Tolumonas auensis DSM 9187: one gene and its partner. The protein of the gene in region 2 interacts with the protein of the main gene of each other region in a pairwise test. Links are inferred from orthologs where the notes say so. Each region holds a gene or a part of one and is shown on either strand. Other genes may lie near its edges.

Region 1 (6,725 bases), 1.1 Mb from region 2 along the record:
CCGACATAACTGGAACAGATGATCGGTACCAGCGGCACACCCGCCTGAATAGCGGTATGGAACGCGCCGGTTTTAAACGGGATCATGCCACGACCTTGGGAACGGGTACCCTCAGGGTACATCCAGACGGAGATCCGGCGTTGCTTGATTTTAGCGACGACCTGACGGATCGTATCTACCGCGCGGCTACGACGGGCCCGATCAATCAGAATATTACCGCTCAGGTAAAACAGCTGACCAAATAGCGGTACCCACGCCAGACTCTTCTTGCCGACCGCAACCACACCCGGCATCACACAACCGGTCATGACCATGATGTCATAATTGGTCTGATGATTACCCACATAGACCGCAGACTCAATGTGCCGGCATTCATCCGGAATCACCCGTCTGACTTTAACCCCGAACACCCAGCAGCCCCAGTTCAGCATACGAGCCAGCAGGTAGACATTATTGCGATGACGCGGACGAACCAGACAAATCACTAATCCAATCACAAACCAGATCAGTACCAGCACCGCTAATACCAGAATACGTAATACTTTCAGCATTGAAATAACCTTTTAAACTGCATTATCTGAAGCAGATGCACTCTGCTCCGGTTCAACCCGATCCACGCGTTGTAAACCACGCGGTAATTTGGCGCCACGGCGACCACGCTCACCGTGATATAACACCATATCAGCCGGTTTTAACGTCAGTTTACGTTTGCCGGCATACAAGGTCACCGCCTGATCGGCCTTTACAACCGCAACGTGCGTGACAAATTCTTCCCGGCTGGCAACTTTGTCTGCCGGAATACCAATCAGTTTATTCCCTTTTCCCTTGCCTAACTGTGGCAAAGTATTCAGCGGGAACAGCAGCATGCGGCCTTCATTACTGATCACCAGACATAATGCATCATCATCCTGCTTTGCGGTCAGTTGTGGTGGCAGAACCTGCGCGCCTTCCGGCAGCGTCAGCAAAGCCTTACCGTTTTTGTTTTTACTGATCAGATCATTATATTCACACAAGAATCCGTAGCCGGCATCCGAGCAAATCAGATAACGCTCATCCTCATTCCCCAGCAGCACATAGCGGGTCTGTTCACCGGCAGTAAAACTCAGTTTACCGGTAAGCGGCTCCCCCTGACCTCGGGCTGAAGGCAATGTATGCGCTTCCAGCGAGTAGGTCCGCCCCAAGTTGGTCATAAATACTGTCTGCTGATTACTGCGCCCCTGAGCACTCACCAGATAACCATCACCGGCCTTGTAATTCAGTCCCTGCACATCAACATCATGACCTTTCGCCGCACGAACCCAGCCCATCTCTGAAACGACAACGGTAACCAGTTCACTCGGTGTCAGCTCTTTCTCGGTCAGTTGTTTCGCTTCCTGACGCTCCACCAGCGGCGAACGGCGATCATCACCGTATTTCTCTGCATCGGCCTGAATTTCTTTTTTCAGCAGATTCCCGAGTTTGCGCGCTGAACCCAGTAACGCTTCTAACTGATCACGCTCTTTCGCCAGTTCATCCTGCTCACCACGGATCTTGAACTCTTCCAGTTTGGCCAGATGCCGCAGTTTCAGATCGAGTATTGCGTCAGCCTGGATTTCTGACAGACCAAACCGGCGCATCAGTTCCTTTTTCGGCTCATCTTCATTCCGGATGATGGCAATCACTTCATCAATATTGAGATAAGCGATCAACAAACCATCCAGAATGTGTAAACGGTTCAACACTTTATCCAGCCGGAACTGCAAACGGCGACGCACCGTTTCACGACGGAAAGCGAGCCATTCAGTCAGAATGGTCAGCAGATTTTTCACCTGTGGCCGGTGATCCATCCCCAGCATATTCAGGTTAACGCGGTAACTCTTCTCCAAATCGGTGCTGGCAAACAGATGCTGCATCAGTTGCTCAACATCAATGCGGTTGGAACGCGGTATAATCACCAGCCGGGTTGGATTTTCATGGTCCGATTCATCACGCAGATCACTCACCATCGGCAATTTCTTGGCCTGCATCTGGTTGGCAATCTGTTCGATGATCTTGGCACCGGATGCCTGATGCGGCAGCGCAGTAATGACAATATCACCATCTTCCATGTGATAAACCGCACGCGCCTTGATCGAGCCTTTACCGGATTCATAGATTTTACGGATTTCTGAACGTGGCGTGATGATCTCGGCTTTGGTCGGGTAATCCGGCCCCTGCACATGCTCCAGCAAATCAGATATCGTCGCATCAGGACGCTCAAGCAGAGTGATACAAGCCTGAGCCACTTCGCGTACGTTATGCGGCGGAATATCCGTCGCCATACCCACCGCGATCCCGGTGATCCCGTTTAACAGGATATGCGGTAACCGCGCCGGCAGGATCTGCGGCTCTTGCATGGTGCCATCGAAGTTCGGCTGCCATTCAACCGTGCCCTGCTCCAGCTCACTCAGCAACAACTCAGAAAAGCGTGACAAACGAGCTTCGGTATAACGCATGGCCGCGAAGGACTTCGGATCATCCGGTGCCCCCCAGTTCCCCTGCCCATCTACCAGCGGGTAACGGTAAGAGAACGGCTGTGCCATTAACACCATCGCCTCATAACAGGCTGAATCGCCGTGCGGGTGATATTTACCGAGTACATCACCGACAGTACGTGCGGATTTTTTATGCTTCGACAGCGCCGATAAGCCCAGTTCGCTCATGGCATACACGATACGTCGCTGGACAGGTTTCAGACCGTCGGCAATATGCGGTAAAGCGCGATCCATGATCACGTACATGGAGTAGTTGAGATAAGCCTGCTCAGTGAAGGTACGCAGCGGCTGGCGCTCGACACCTTCCAGACTCAGTTCAGCATCACTCATGTTAATTATTCTCTTGGTATCTCTCTGATTACTGGTCACTAGCCTATCATAATCACTGCTTTGCAGCGCGATATTTGCAGTCACGGACCGCGACCGGCTCTCGCTACCCGCCTGCGATCGTGCTGTAATAGTGGCAATAAAAACGAGGATCCGAAATGACAGATAAGCATACGAATACCGATGAATTAATCGATCAGGCCTATGAGCTTTTTCTGGAGCTGGCTGCTGATAATCTGGATGAAGCCACCATTGCCCGCTTCAACCAGGAATTCCCGGAACACGGCGGTTTAGGTGATTGTGAGCCGGAAGCAGACTGGGAAGAAGAAATCCAGGCAGAAGTCCGTCCGGAAGAGTGGCTGGAAGTGCGTGTTGGCCTGCTCAATTCAGACGATGAATTGAATTATCTGTTTGCCCGCATGCTGATCAGCCGGGATCCGGAAAGTCAGGAATGTCATATTCTGTGGCAACCAGAATAAGCCTCTTTTGATACAGAACCCGGCGTAAAGGGGTCGCGTCGCCGTTATGCCGGGTTCATAGCACTGACTGCAGGCAAATCAGCCGGGAAGACGGGGTTTACGGCCCCGCAATGTCCGGTTTAACTGCCATTCACCCAGTGTGGCCGTAAATTCGGCTCCCAGTAACACCACCAGCCAGCTCATATACAGCCAGATCATCAGGATCGGAATGCCCGCCAGCGCACCGTAAATGGATTTATACGTACCGAAATGGGCAATGTAATAGCCAAAACCCTCTTTAGCGACTTCAAACAGCAGTGCCGCCAGTGTTGCTCCCAGCAATGCGTGTTGCCAGCGCACATAAATATTGGGCACCACTTTGTATAACAGCAGAATCCCGCCCAGCGATAACAGATAAGGCAGTAATTCCAGCAGGCCACCACCCAGTGAGGATACCAGCTCGTAATGCCACAATGCCCATCCCTGTATCTGCGAAGAAAGCAGCAGACTACCGCCAACCAGCAAGGGGACAACACCCAGCACAATACTGTACATAGTGATAGTTTTCAGCCATTTACGCTGACCACGACAACGCCAGATATGATTCATGTTTTCATCAATCGCGGCAATCAGTAACAAAGCCAGCAGCACCAGCATTAACAGACCGATGGAAGTGGTCTTGGAGGCATTTTTAACAAACAACGAGAAATGATAGCGAAACGCTATCTCTGTTTCCGGCACAAAGTTGCTGAACATAAACAGTTCAAACTGACGGCGGAAATAGGAAAAACGCGGCAACCATGACAGCACCGAAAACACCACGGCCAGCAACGGTACAATCGACAGCAGCGAAACATACGCCAGATGACCGGCCAGCACCGGCAAACGGTCGTGCCAGACCCGCCGCCAGAAAAAAGCAGAAAAACGGCGTGAGCGCAGACAAAACAAGCGACTCTTCGCCCAGCGCTGGTTACGCAACGCCAGTAATCTGCGCGGATCCTGTGTCATCTTCACCTTCTTTTCATTTCATGACATCGTTAGCATACAGCTAAAAAAAAGCCCCGCAAATGCGAGGCTCTTCCTGATAACAATGGAGATGGTAAGAATTACTCTTCTTTACCACTACCACGGTTAGCACGTTTACGATCCATCTCGGTCAGCAGTTTCTTACGGACACGGATGTTCAGTGGCGTTACTTCCACCAGTTCGTCATCGTCGATGAATTCCATCGCCTGTTCCAGCGTCATCTTGATCGGCGTTGTCAGAACGATTGCTTCGTCAGTACCGGATGCACGCATGTTGGTCAGCTGCTTACCTTTCAGACAGTTTACTGTCAGATCGTTAGAACGGCTGTGGATACCAATGATCTGACCTTCATAAACTTCGGTCGCATGTTCAATGAACAGACGGCCACGTTCCTGCAGGTTGAACAGAGCAAAGCCCAGTGCTTTACCAGTCGCGTTAGAAATCAGAACACCGTTCTGACGCTGACCGATAGCACCACCTTTGAACTCACCGTACTCTTCGAAAGTATGGTACAGCAGACCAGTACCGGAAGTCAGCGTCATGAACTCGGTCTGGAAACCGATCAGGCCACGTGCCGGGATCATATAATCCAGACGTACACGACCTTTACCATCCGGAACCATGTTACGCAGTTCAGCTTTACGCTCACCCAGCTTCTCCATGACGGAACCCTGATTCTGTTCTTCAATATCAACAGTCAGTGTTTCCATTGGTTCCATTTTAACGCCGTCGATCACACGCATGATAACTTCAGGACGGGATACCGCCAGCTCGAAGCCTTCACGACGCATGTTTTCGATCAGAATACCTAAGTGCAGTTCACCACGGCCTGATACACGGAATTTATCCGGATCTTCGGTTTCTTCAACACGCAGTGCCACGTTGTGACGCAACTCATTCTGCAGACGTTCCAGAATATTACGGGAAGTCACATACTTACCTTCTTTACCAGCAAACGGAGAAGTGTTTACCTGGAAAGTCATGGTCACAGTCGGCTCATCCACAGACAGTGGTGGCAGTGCTTCTACACAAGAGTTAGAGCAGATGGTATCGGAGATTTTCAGCTCACCCAGACCAGTAATCGCAATGATGTCACCAGCTTGCGCTTCAGCAACTTCAGTACGGTGCAAACCCAGATAACCCTGTACCTGACCGATCTTACCGGTGCGGGTTTTACCGTCAGCACCAACCACAGTCACCTGCTGGTTTGGCTTCACGCTGCCACGCACGATACGACCGATGCCGATCACGCCAACATAGGAAGAGTAGTCCAGCTGAGAAATCTGCATCTGGAACTCACCAGCCGGATCAGCTTTTGGTGGTTCAACGAAATCAACGATTGCCTGGAACAGCGGATCCATGTTGTCAGATGGCTGAGACAGATCCATGGTTGCATAGCCCTGCAGTGCAGAAGCGTACACAATCGGGAAATCCAGCTGTTCATCAGTCGCGCCCAGGTTATCGAACAGATCGAATACCTGATCGACAACCCAATCCGGACGCGCGCCAGGACGGTCAACTTTGTTGACGACAACGATTGGACGCAGACCGCGGGCAAACGCTTTCTGAGTAACAAAACGAGTCTGTGGCATCGGACCATCTACCGCATCAACCAGCAGCAGTACACAGTCAACCATAGACATAACACGCTCTACTTCACCGCCAAAGTCAGCATGGCCGGGGGTATCAACGATGTTAATACGGTAATCTTTCCAGCGAATCGCTGTGTTTTTGGCAAGAATAGTGATCCCGCGTTCTTTTTCCAGATCGTTGGAGTCCATAATGCGCTCCTGACCATCCGAAGAGCGGTCCAGGGTTCCAGACTGTTGTAACAGTTTGTCAACCAGTGTTGTTTTGCCATGGTCAACGTGCGCAATAATGGCAATATTGCGGAGATTCTCTAACATCCTCGCCTCGAGATATAAAAAGTGACTAAAAATCGGACGCTCATTCTACCCACCCCAACGTGATCTGCATAGCAAATTTGCTGTAAAAACGAAGAGCATATTTTTACAGGATCTCTGTATAATCATGTTCGGCAGATTGTGCGTGCATTGCTGCACCACAAGAGCGCACCAAATTAGTGCTTTATTGCACCATAATATTACAGCGATGCGCTGTTAAATTTGGGCAATTAGCAGTTAATCCTTATTAACTAAAGAGTTTTTAAGTTGGCGCGTTTTTTGCTCCATAGCGATGAAAGTATTTTTAATATCGCTATCTGATTTTAATGACACCGGAGGTTAGCTAGCATGTCCGCTGCAAATGTTCTGAATATGATCAAAGAAAACGAAGTTAAATTCGTTGATCTGCGTTTCACTGATACTAAAGGTAAAGAACAACACGTTTCTATTCCTTCACACCAGGTTAACGAAGACTTCTTCGAAGACGGTAAAATGTT
Region 2 (6,780 bases):
ATTCTGATGTATTGTAGGACGCTGCACGTTGTGTAGCCGTAACACCGGCAGAGTTCACCAGCCAGAATGCCGCCTGCGTTTCATAACCAGGGCAATATTGACTGTAATCTTCAATACTTGCGTTACTGTAGCAGTAGTTATAGGCCGTACTCTTTATGTTTCCGGCAGAACCCAGCACCAGATAATTAGTACCGACCGGAATAATGTCATACGCGGAAGCAAAAGCGTAATCCGTGCCATTCGTTACATCCACTGATGTATCGGCAACAGTAGCGACCGCTTTTCTTCTATGTTCGGAGAGTGAGACATAGCCAACAGAGGTCACTTCACTGGCATCACGGCCATAACGGGTAACAATGCCATCTGATTCAGCGATGGTATCAGTTGTGATAGTTCCTGATGAGACACCACTAGCGATCACATTATAAGTTTGATCAGCATTACTGTTTAAATCAGCAAACCATTGAGATGCAGTGTTACTGTTATCTAAATACGCATCACACGTTGCAGAAGATAAAATACCATCACATCCACTTTCATATCTGAAGCGGTGTGCCAGATCCATACCTGTTGGTACCATACGGAAATAGGAATACCAGTTACTGGTAACCGCTAACGTCGCAACAGTTGAACCATCACCGGAGATACTTAATGCCCAGGGACCAAAATTAGCATCGCCTCTGTCAGCAGAAGTCGCGACTTCTGTAATCGTATAAAAAGGACTCTGCGCAGCTGAAACCGCGCCAGCCAGCAACAAAGGCAGCAAAGCTGCAATTCGGTTCATTTTCATTAGACACTATTCCTCGTTCTTCATCGCTTCCAGCTCTTCCCAGCGGGCGAAAGCCTGTTCCAAATTCAATTCAGCTTGTTGCAGGGCATCTAAAATTTCTTTGGTGCGCTCTACCGGCAAACTGAAAAAGTCAGGTTGATTGATCTGAGATTGTATCGAGTCGATCTTCGCTTCTAATTGTTCCAGTTGAGCCGGTAGTCCGTCCAGTTCTGACTGCAACTTATACGAAAGTTTACGAGTTTTTTTCGGTATTGCTGGTTTTTCTTCTTTATCACGCGCATCAGGCGTACTTTTTGTTACTGGCGCCGATGCAACTATTTTTGCTGACTGTTGCTGACGAGTAGCCATAACATCGGCAAAACCACCGACATAAGGCGTGATCCGGCCATCGCCTTCAAACAACCAGCTGTGTGTCACGGTATTATCAATGAAGCGTCGATCATGACTGACCAGCAACAGTGTGCCCTGATATTCCGCCAGTAACTCTTCCAGTAATTCCAGTGTTTCAATATCCAGATCGTTGGTTGGTTCGTCGAGAATCAGCAGGTTACATGGCTTCAGAAAAAGCTTAGCCAGCAATAAACGATTCTTTTCACCGCCGGAAAGTGCTTTGACAGGTGTCATCGCCCGTTTCGGTTCGAACAGGAAATCCTGCAGATAACCTAGTATATGTCGGCGACGACCCGCGAAATCGACTTCCTGACGGCCATCTGCCACGTTATCCATGACTGTCTTTTCCGGATCAAGCTGCTGCCGATACTGGTCAAAATAAGCAACTTCCAGCTTGGTGCCACAATACAAAGTGCCACTATCCGGCTGAAGATCGCCCAGCAATAATTTAATGAGCGTTGTTTTACCGCAGCCATTAGGACCAATCAGTGCAATCTTATCGCCACGCATCACGCGGAAGTCAAAATTACGGATCAGGGATTTCCCTTCGATACTGTAATTGACGCCCTCGCCTTCAAAGATAATTTTCCCGGAACGAACCGCTTCATCCAGCTGAATTTTAGAGGTACCGACTTTTTCGCGTCGATCGCCACGTTCCATACGCAATGCTTTCAGTGCCCGGACACGGCCTTCATTACGGGTACGACGCGCTTTAACGCCTTGTCGGATCCAGACTTCTTCCTGCGCCAGTTTTTTATCAAACTGGGCATTTTTCAGCTCTTCAACCCGCAACCACTCTTCTTTGCCTGCCAGATAGGCATCGTAGTTTCCCGGCCAGGAGGTTAATACGCCCCGATCCAGATCGACAATACGGGTTGCCATGCGTTGGATAAATTCACGGTCATGACTGATAAAAACAATAGCGCCTTTGTATTGACGTAAAAAATCTTCCAGCCAGGCGATAGAGTCGATATCCAGATGGTTGGTTGGTTCATCAAGCAGCAATAAATCAGGCTCATTAACCAGCGCACGGGCTAATGCGACCTTACGCAACCAGCCACCGGATAAATCAGCCAGAGATGTATCGGCCGTCAGTGATAACAGGCTGAGGATCTGACTGATGCGGGTATCGAATTGCCAGCCTTGTTGCTGATCGAGCTGCTCTTGCAATTCGCTCAGACGGCGCATGACGCGATCGTCATCATGGTGATCAGCCAATAGCGTGAGTTGGTGGTGATAATCGGCCAGGATCTTGCCCAGTTCAGCCACACCATCAGCCACATAGTCATAGACGGTGGCAGATTCTGTTTGTGGCGGGTCCTGCTCTAAACGGGCAATTTTCAGATCCTGCAAATGAGTTATCGAGCCGTCATCCAGCAAAACCTCACCACTGATCACTTTCATCAGTGTGGATTTACCCGCGCCATTACGGCCAACCAGACACAGACGCTCGCCAGACTCAATGTGTAGCTCTACATGATCGAGTAACGGCGCTGCGCTGTATGAGAGATAACCCTGTTGAATAGAAAAAATAGCCATAACGGTTATGCCTGCTCCTGCGATACGTCAGTCTTTGGTGCATGACGGATCAGCCAGCTGTTATGAATATGCGGATTCCGCGCAAAATCTTTCGGCAAGGTTTTAGCACTGATATTTTCAGCGACTAAACCCAACTCAGCGAGACCATTAAAATCCATTTTGAACTGACGTTTGTTATTCGAGAAAACAATCAAGCCGTCTGGGTTCAGAATTTTCTTCAGCATCGCCATAACATCAATATGATCGCGCTGAACATCGAACGTATCGTCCATACGCTTGGAGTTCGAGAACGTCGGCGGATCGATAAAGATCAGATCAAAGGTCTGTTCGCAATGGCGTAACCAGTCGAGACAATCAGCCTGTTCAAACTTATGCTGCCAACTCGTTAAGCCATTGTGCCGCATGTTATCGCGCGCCCAGTTCAGATAGGTACGAGACATATCCACGGTCGTGGTGGTACGTGCGCCGCCGAGTGCTGCATGCACTGTGGCAGTTCCGGTATAAGAGAACAGATTGAGGAAATCCTTTCCTTTGGCCAGTTGCCCTAACATACGACGGGTATAACGGTGATCCAGGAACAGACCGGTATCCAGATAATCACGCAGGTTGACCAAAAACTTCGCATTGTACTCTTTCACTTCAAGCAACTGCCCTTCGGCATTCAGTTTCTGATATTGCGATTCACCTTTCTGGCGTTCACGGACTTTCAAGATCACATTTTTACCCGGCACGCCGGTGACTTCGATAGCCGCCTGCATCAAATCGAGAATACGCTGACGCGCAACATGCTCCGGAATAGTTTTCGGCGGTGCATATTCCTGAATAATCAGATGGTTGGTGTAACGGTCGATCGCCACATTATAATCGGGCAAATCAGCATCGTAGATACGATAAGCATCAAGACCTTCCTGCTGAGCCCATTTATCCAACGTTTTGATATTTTTGCGCAGACGGTTAGCAAAATCTTCCGCCACCGTTTTCTGTGATGCGACAGAGTTATCAGCAATTTGATAATTACGTAGCTGACATTCCAACGCGCCATTAAATAGACGGTATTGTTTTTCTGCGCGCAGACGCAGACAGCTCAATAGTTCCGGTGATGCGGATAAAATTGTCACGCGCCAGCCCTGAAACTCGGTACGCAATGCGCTGCCTAAACTTTGATATAACTTCAGCAGTTCAGGGAATTCACCCAGACGTTCACCATACGGTGGGTTACTGACTAAAAAGCCTTTACTGCCCGGCCATGGGTTGTGCAATTGCATCACATCTGATTGTTCAAAACGGATCAGATCGCCAACGCCAGCGCGGTTCGCATTTGCTTTAGCGCGCTGTAATACACGGCTATCAACATCAAAACCGACAAAACGATCTGGCTGCAGCAGGGCTTCTTTATGTCCGCGTTTCGCACGCACAGAGGCTTCGGCAATGATCGGCTGCCAGACTTCCGGCTGATGCTGTAACCAGCTTTCAAAGCCGAAACGACGACGCAACAAACCCGGTGCCATATCGCAAAGCTGCATGGCAGCTTCGATCAACAGAGTTCCTGAACCGCACATCGGATCTAACAGCGGTTCATTCTGCCAGCCACTACGCGCTAAAACAGCGGCGGCCAGATTCTCTTTCAGTGGTGCTTCACCGGTTTCATCACGGTAGCCACGCTGATGCAGCGCCGGGCCGGACAAGTCGAGAGAAACAGTCACGGTATCTTTTTTCCAGTGCACCATCACGCGTGCATCCGGTATTTTTTTATCCACGGAAGGCCGGATACCGCTGCGCTTGGTAAAACGATCCACAATCGCATCTTTGACTTTCAAGGCGCCGTATTGCGTGTTATTGATGGCTTTGGAGGTGCCGGAGAAATCGACGGCAAAGGATTGATCAACAGAGAAATGCGTTTCCCACTGCACGTTAAAACAGCCGAGATAAAGATCCAGATCGGTATCGGCAGAAAAAGAGGTTAACTCCAGTGCGATACGGGAAGCGAAGCGACTCCACAAACATGCCCGGTATGCCACCTCAAGTTCACCACTAAATGCGACACCTGCTACCGTTTCTCTAACGTCAGATGCGCCAAATCGGGATAATTCAGCAGCCAGTATAGATTCTAACCCTTTCGGGCATGTTGCAAAAAAGTCAGCCATTCGTCTCTAATTCATTGGAACAAATAAACGTGCATTATAGCTGTGAATTGATAAAACAGATATGAATTGAGGGTAAGTTACTGCATGTCTGAATTTAGAGCGAATTGCTAACTTATTGAGCAATTGATAATTAATATCGAAATACCTCTTGCCATACGTGATTCGGATCACTATTATGCGCTCCATTGACGCGGGATGGAGCAGCTCGGTAGCTCGTCGGGCTCATAACCCGAAGGTCGTAGGTTCAAATCCTGCTCCCGCAACCAAATTTAAAAGGCCACCTGAATTCAGGTGGCCTTTTTCGTTTACGCTTTTTTCAGTCAGTTTGTCTCAGGGTAACGTCATGCCCGGATCCAGCAGATTATTGGTATAACTGGTGTTCGTGGCGCCTTGTACCGAAAATTTGGCGTCTGGATTCCCAGTAAAATCATTATCACTGAAACTATCCTGATCGGTGGCATTCAATTTAAGAACGTAGTTGCCACTGGCGGTCACCGTATTTTGGAACCAGTTATTATTCCGGTTGATACCATCATTACCGGCCCGCGCAGGTGTATCTGAGCCCTGATAGGTATATATGCTGTTTCCCGTATTGCCAAAAATCATATTACCTTCAATCTGATTATTTGATGAACCAACGGACAGGCGGATCCCACGTACATTACCTTGCACGATATTCCCCCTCAGCACGTTATTGTTACTTTCAAATAATGCGATGCCCGTATCTGTATTATCAAAAACCAGATTATTCTCCACCAGTGTGTAGTCAACCGAACGATGTAGCATGATGCCGTGTCCGGTATTGCTGTAACTGCTGTTATCGCGGATCACCAGATTGTCACAACGCTGTGAGCAGATAATGCCGTGATTACCATTGTGATGAGCGCTATTGCCAATGATACTGAGGTAATCAGAATCATCATGTGGATCAAGGCCATACTTCACATTGTGATCGACTTCATTATCACTGATCATCATGCCGTACGCGCCATAGGTGAACACACCGAAGTAGTTATGATGAATACGGCTATTAATAATATTACCGAACACCCGGACTTGAGTTAACGGACCGGTTACCTTCCACGTCAGCCCATACGATTCAGACGCGTAATAACCGAGATACCCAATATCGCTGTTGGAAATATCCATACGGGATTGCTTATCCACTGTCGATGACCGAACTCTGATATAAGCGCGTTTATACGTGCCATATTCTGTATCCGGCCCTTGAACAGCTTCATCCCACGAGGTGATTTTCGTGTTATTGATCTGTACTGTCCCGTAATCGGCGGTGATATTCACCACGCTATTTGTTGTACCCGTATTGTTAGACAATAGCCGGAGTTCAGATACTGGCGCAGCAAGGTCATCACCATCCACCAGCAAAACCGACCCATCCGTCAATTTCAGATTGGTTTTAAGCAAATAGACTCCACTGCCCTGATTCACCAGTTGTTTCGGTCTGAAGGCGGAAATCTCACCCAGCCCGCAAACCCCGCCGGTCTGTATATAAAGGATGTTACTTGAACTGGCATAACGCACATTGGTACTACTGCAACTTCCGCTGGCCTGCGCTGACCACAGCCAGACTGACAACGATAAAAAGATGAGCACATTTAGTTTCATGAGCTTTTCTCCGGATAACGCAGCCTGATTTTTCTGCATAATTAAAAATCAGGCCACATTGATTAATGCATCAACGACGGTCTGATACGCACTCGGGCTATCTTTCCATAACCACTTAATTGCCATCCTGTACTGGCGGCAGGCAATAACACACTTGTTGCCGGTGCTAATAGCCAGGACTCGCCGAGTTCATTCGTCAGTGAAACTTCACCTTTCAGGCAATAGAGCAACTCTGCATCGGCCGACATACCCGCAGGGAAATGATCCCCCTGTTGCAGACGCACAATCGAC

Evidence for each region.
Region 1: the proteins of rlmKL (region 2) and typA interact in binary tests that used the Escherichia coli proteins (3 or more experiments, as listed by UniProt). The link is inferred for Tolumonas auensis DSM 9187 from one-to-one orthologs.

Annotation. Positions count from the first base shown.
Region 1 is NC_012691.1:515,840-522,564, reverse strand. The notes cover bases 3,819-6,725. They hold typA (translational GTPase TypA), read right to left. Parts: upstream 6,232-6,725; coding sequence 4,405-6,231; downstream 3,819-4,404. Other genes in these bases: glnA (glutamate--ammonia ligase), read left to right, coding at 6,577-6,725; TOLA_RS02395 (YihY family inner membrane protein), read right to left, coding at 3,819-4,306. In the rest of the region: TOLA_RS02410 (1-acylglycerol-3-phosphate O-acyltransferase), read right to left, coding at 1-551; parC (DNA topoisomerase IV subunit A), read right to left, coding at 564-2,843; TOLA_RS02400 (HI1450 family dsDNA-mimic protein), read left to right, coding at 2,999-3,319; more of TOLA_RS02395, read right to left, coding at 3,398-3,818. UniProt on the Escherichia coli protein: A 50S ribosomal subunit assembly protein with GTPase and nucleotide-independent chaperone activity, required for 50S subunit assembly at low temperatures, may also play a role in translation.
Region 2 is NC_012691.1:1,567,377-1,574,156, reverse strand. What follows is about bases 2,295-5,256. They hold rlmKL (bifunctional 23S rRNA (guanine(2069)-N(7))-methyltransferase RlmK/23S rRNA (guanine(2445)-N(2))-methyltransferase RlmL), read right to left. Parts: upstream 4,864-5,256; coding sequence 2,725-4,863; downstream 2,295-2,724. Other genes in these bases: TOLA_RS07240 (right-handed parallel beta-helix repeat-containing protein), read right to left, coding at 5,194-5,256; uup (ATP-binding cassette ATPase Uup), read right to left, coding at 2,295-2,719. In the rest of the region: TOLA_RS07260 (DUF3466 family protein), read right to left, coding at 1-790; more of uup, read right to left, coding at 797-2,294; more of TOLA_RS07240, read right to left, coding at 5,257-6,489; manA (mannose-6-phosphate isomerase, class I), read right to left, coding at 6,552-6,780. UniProt on the Escherichia coli protein: Specifically methylates the guanine in position 2445 (m2G2445) and the guanine in position 2069 (m7G2069) of 23S rRNA. Methylation occurs before assembly of 23S rRNA into 50S subunits.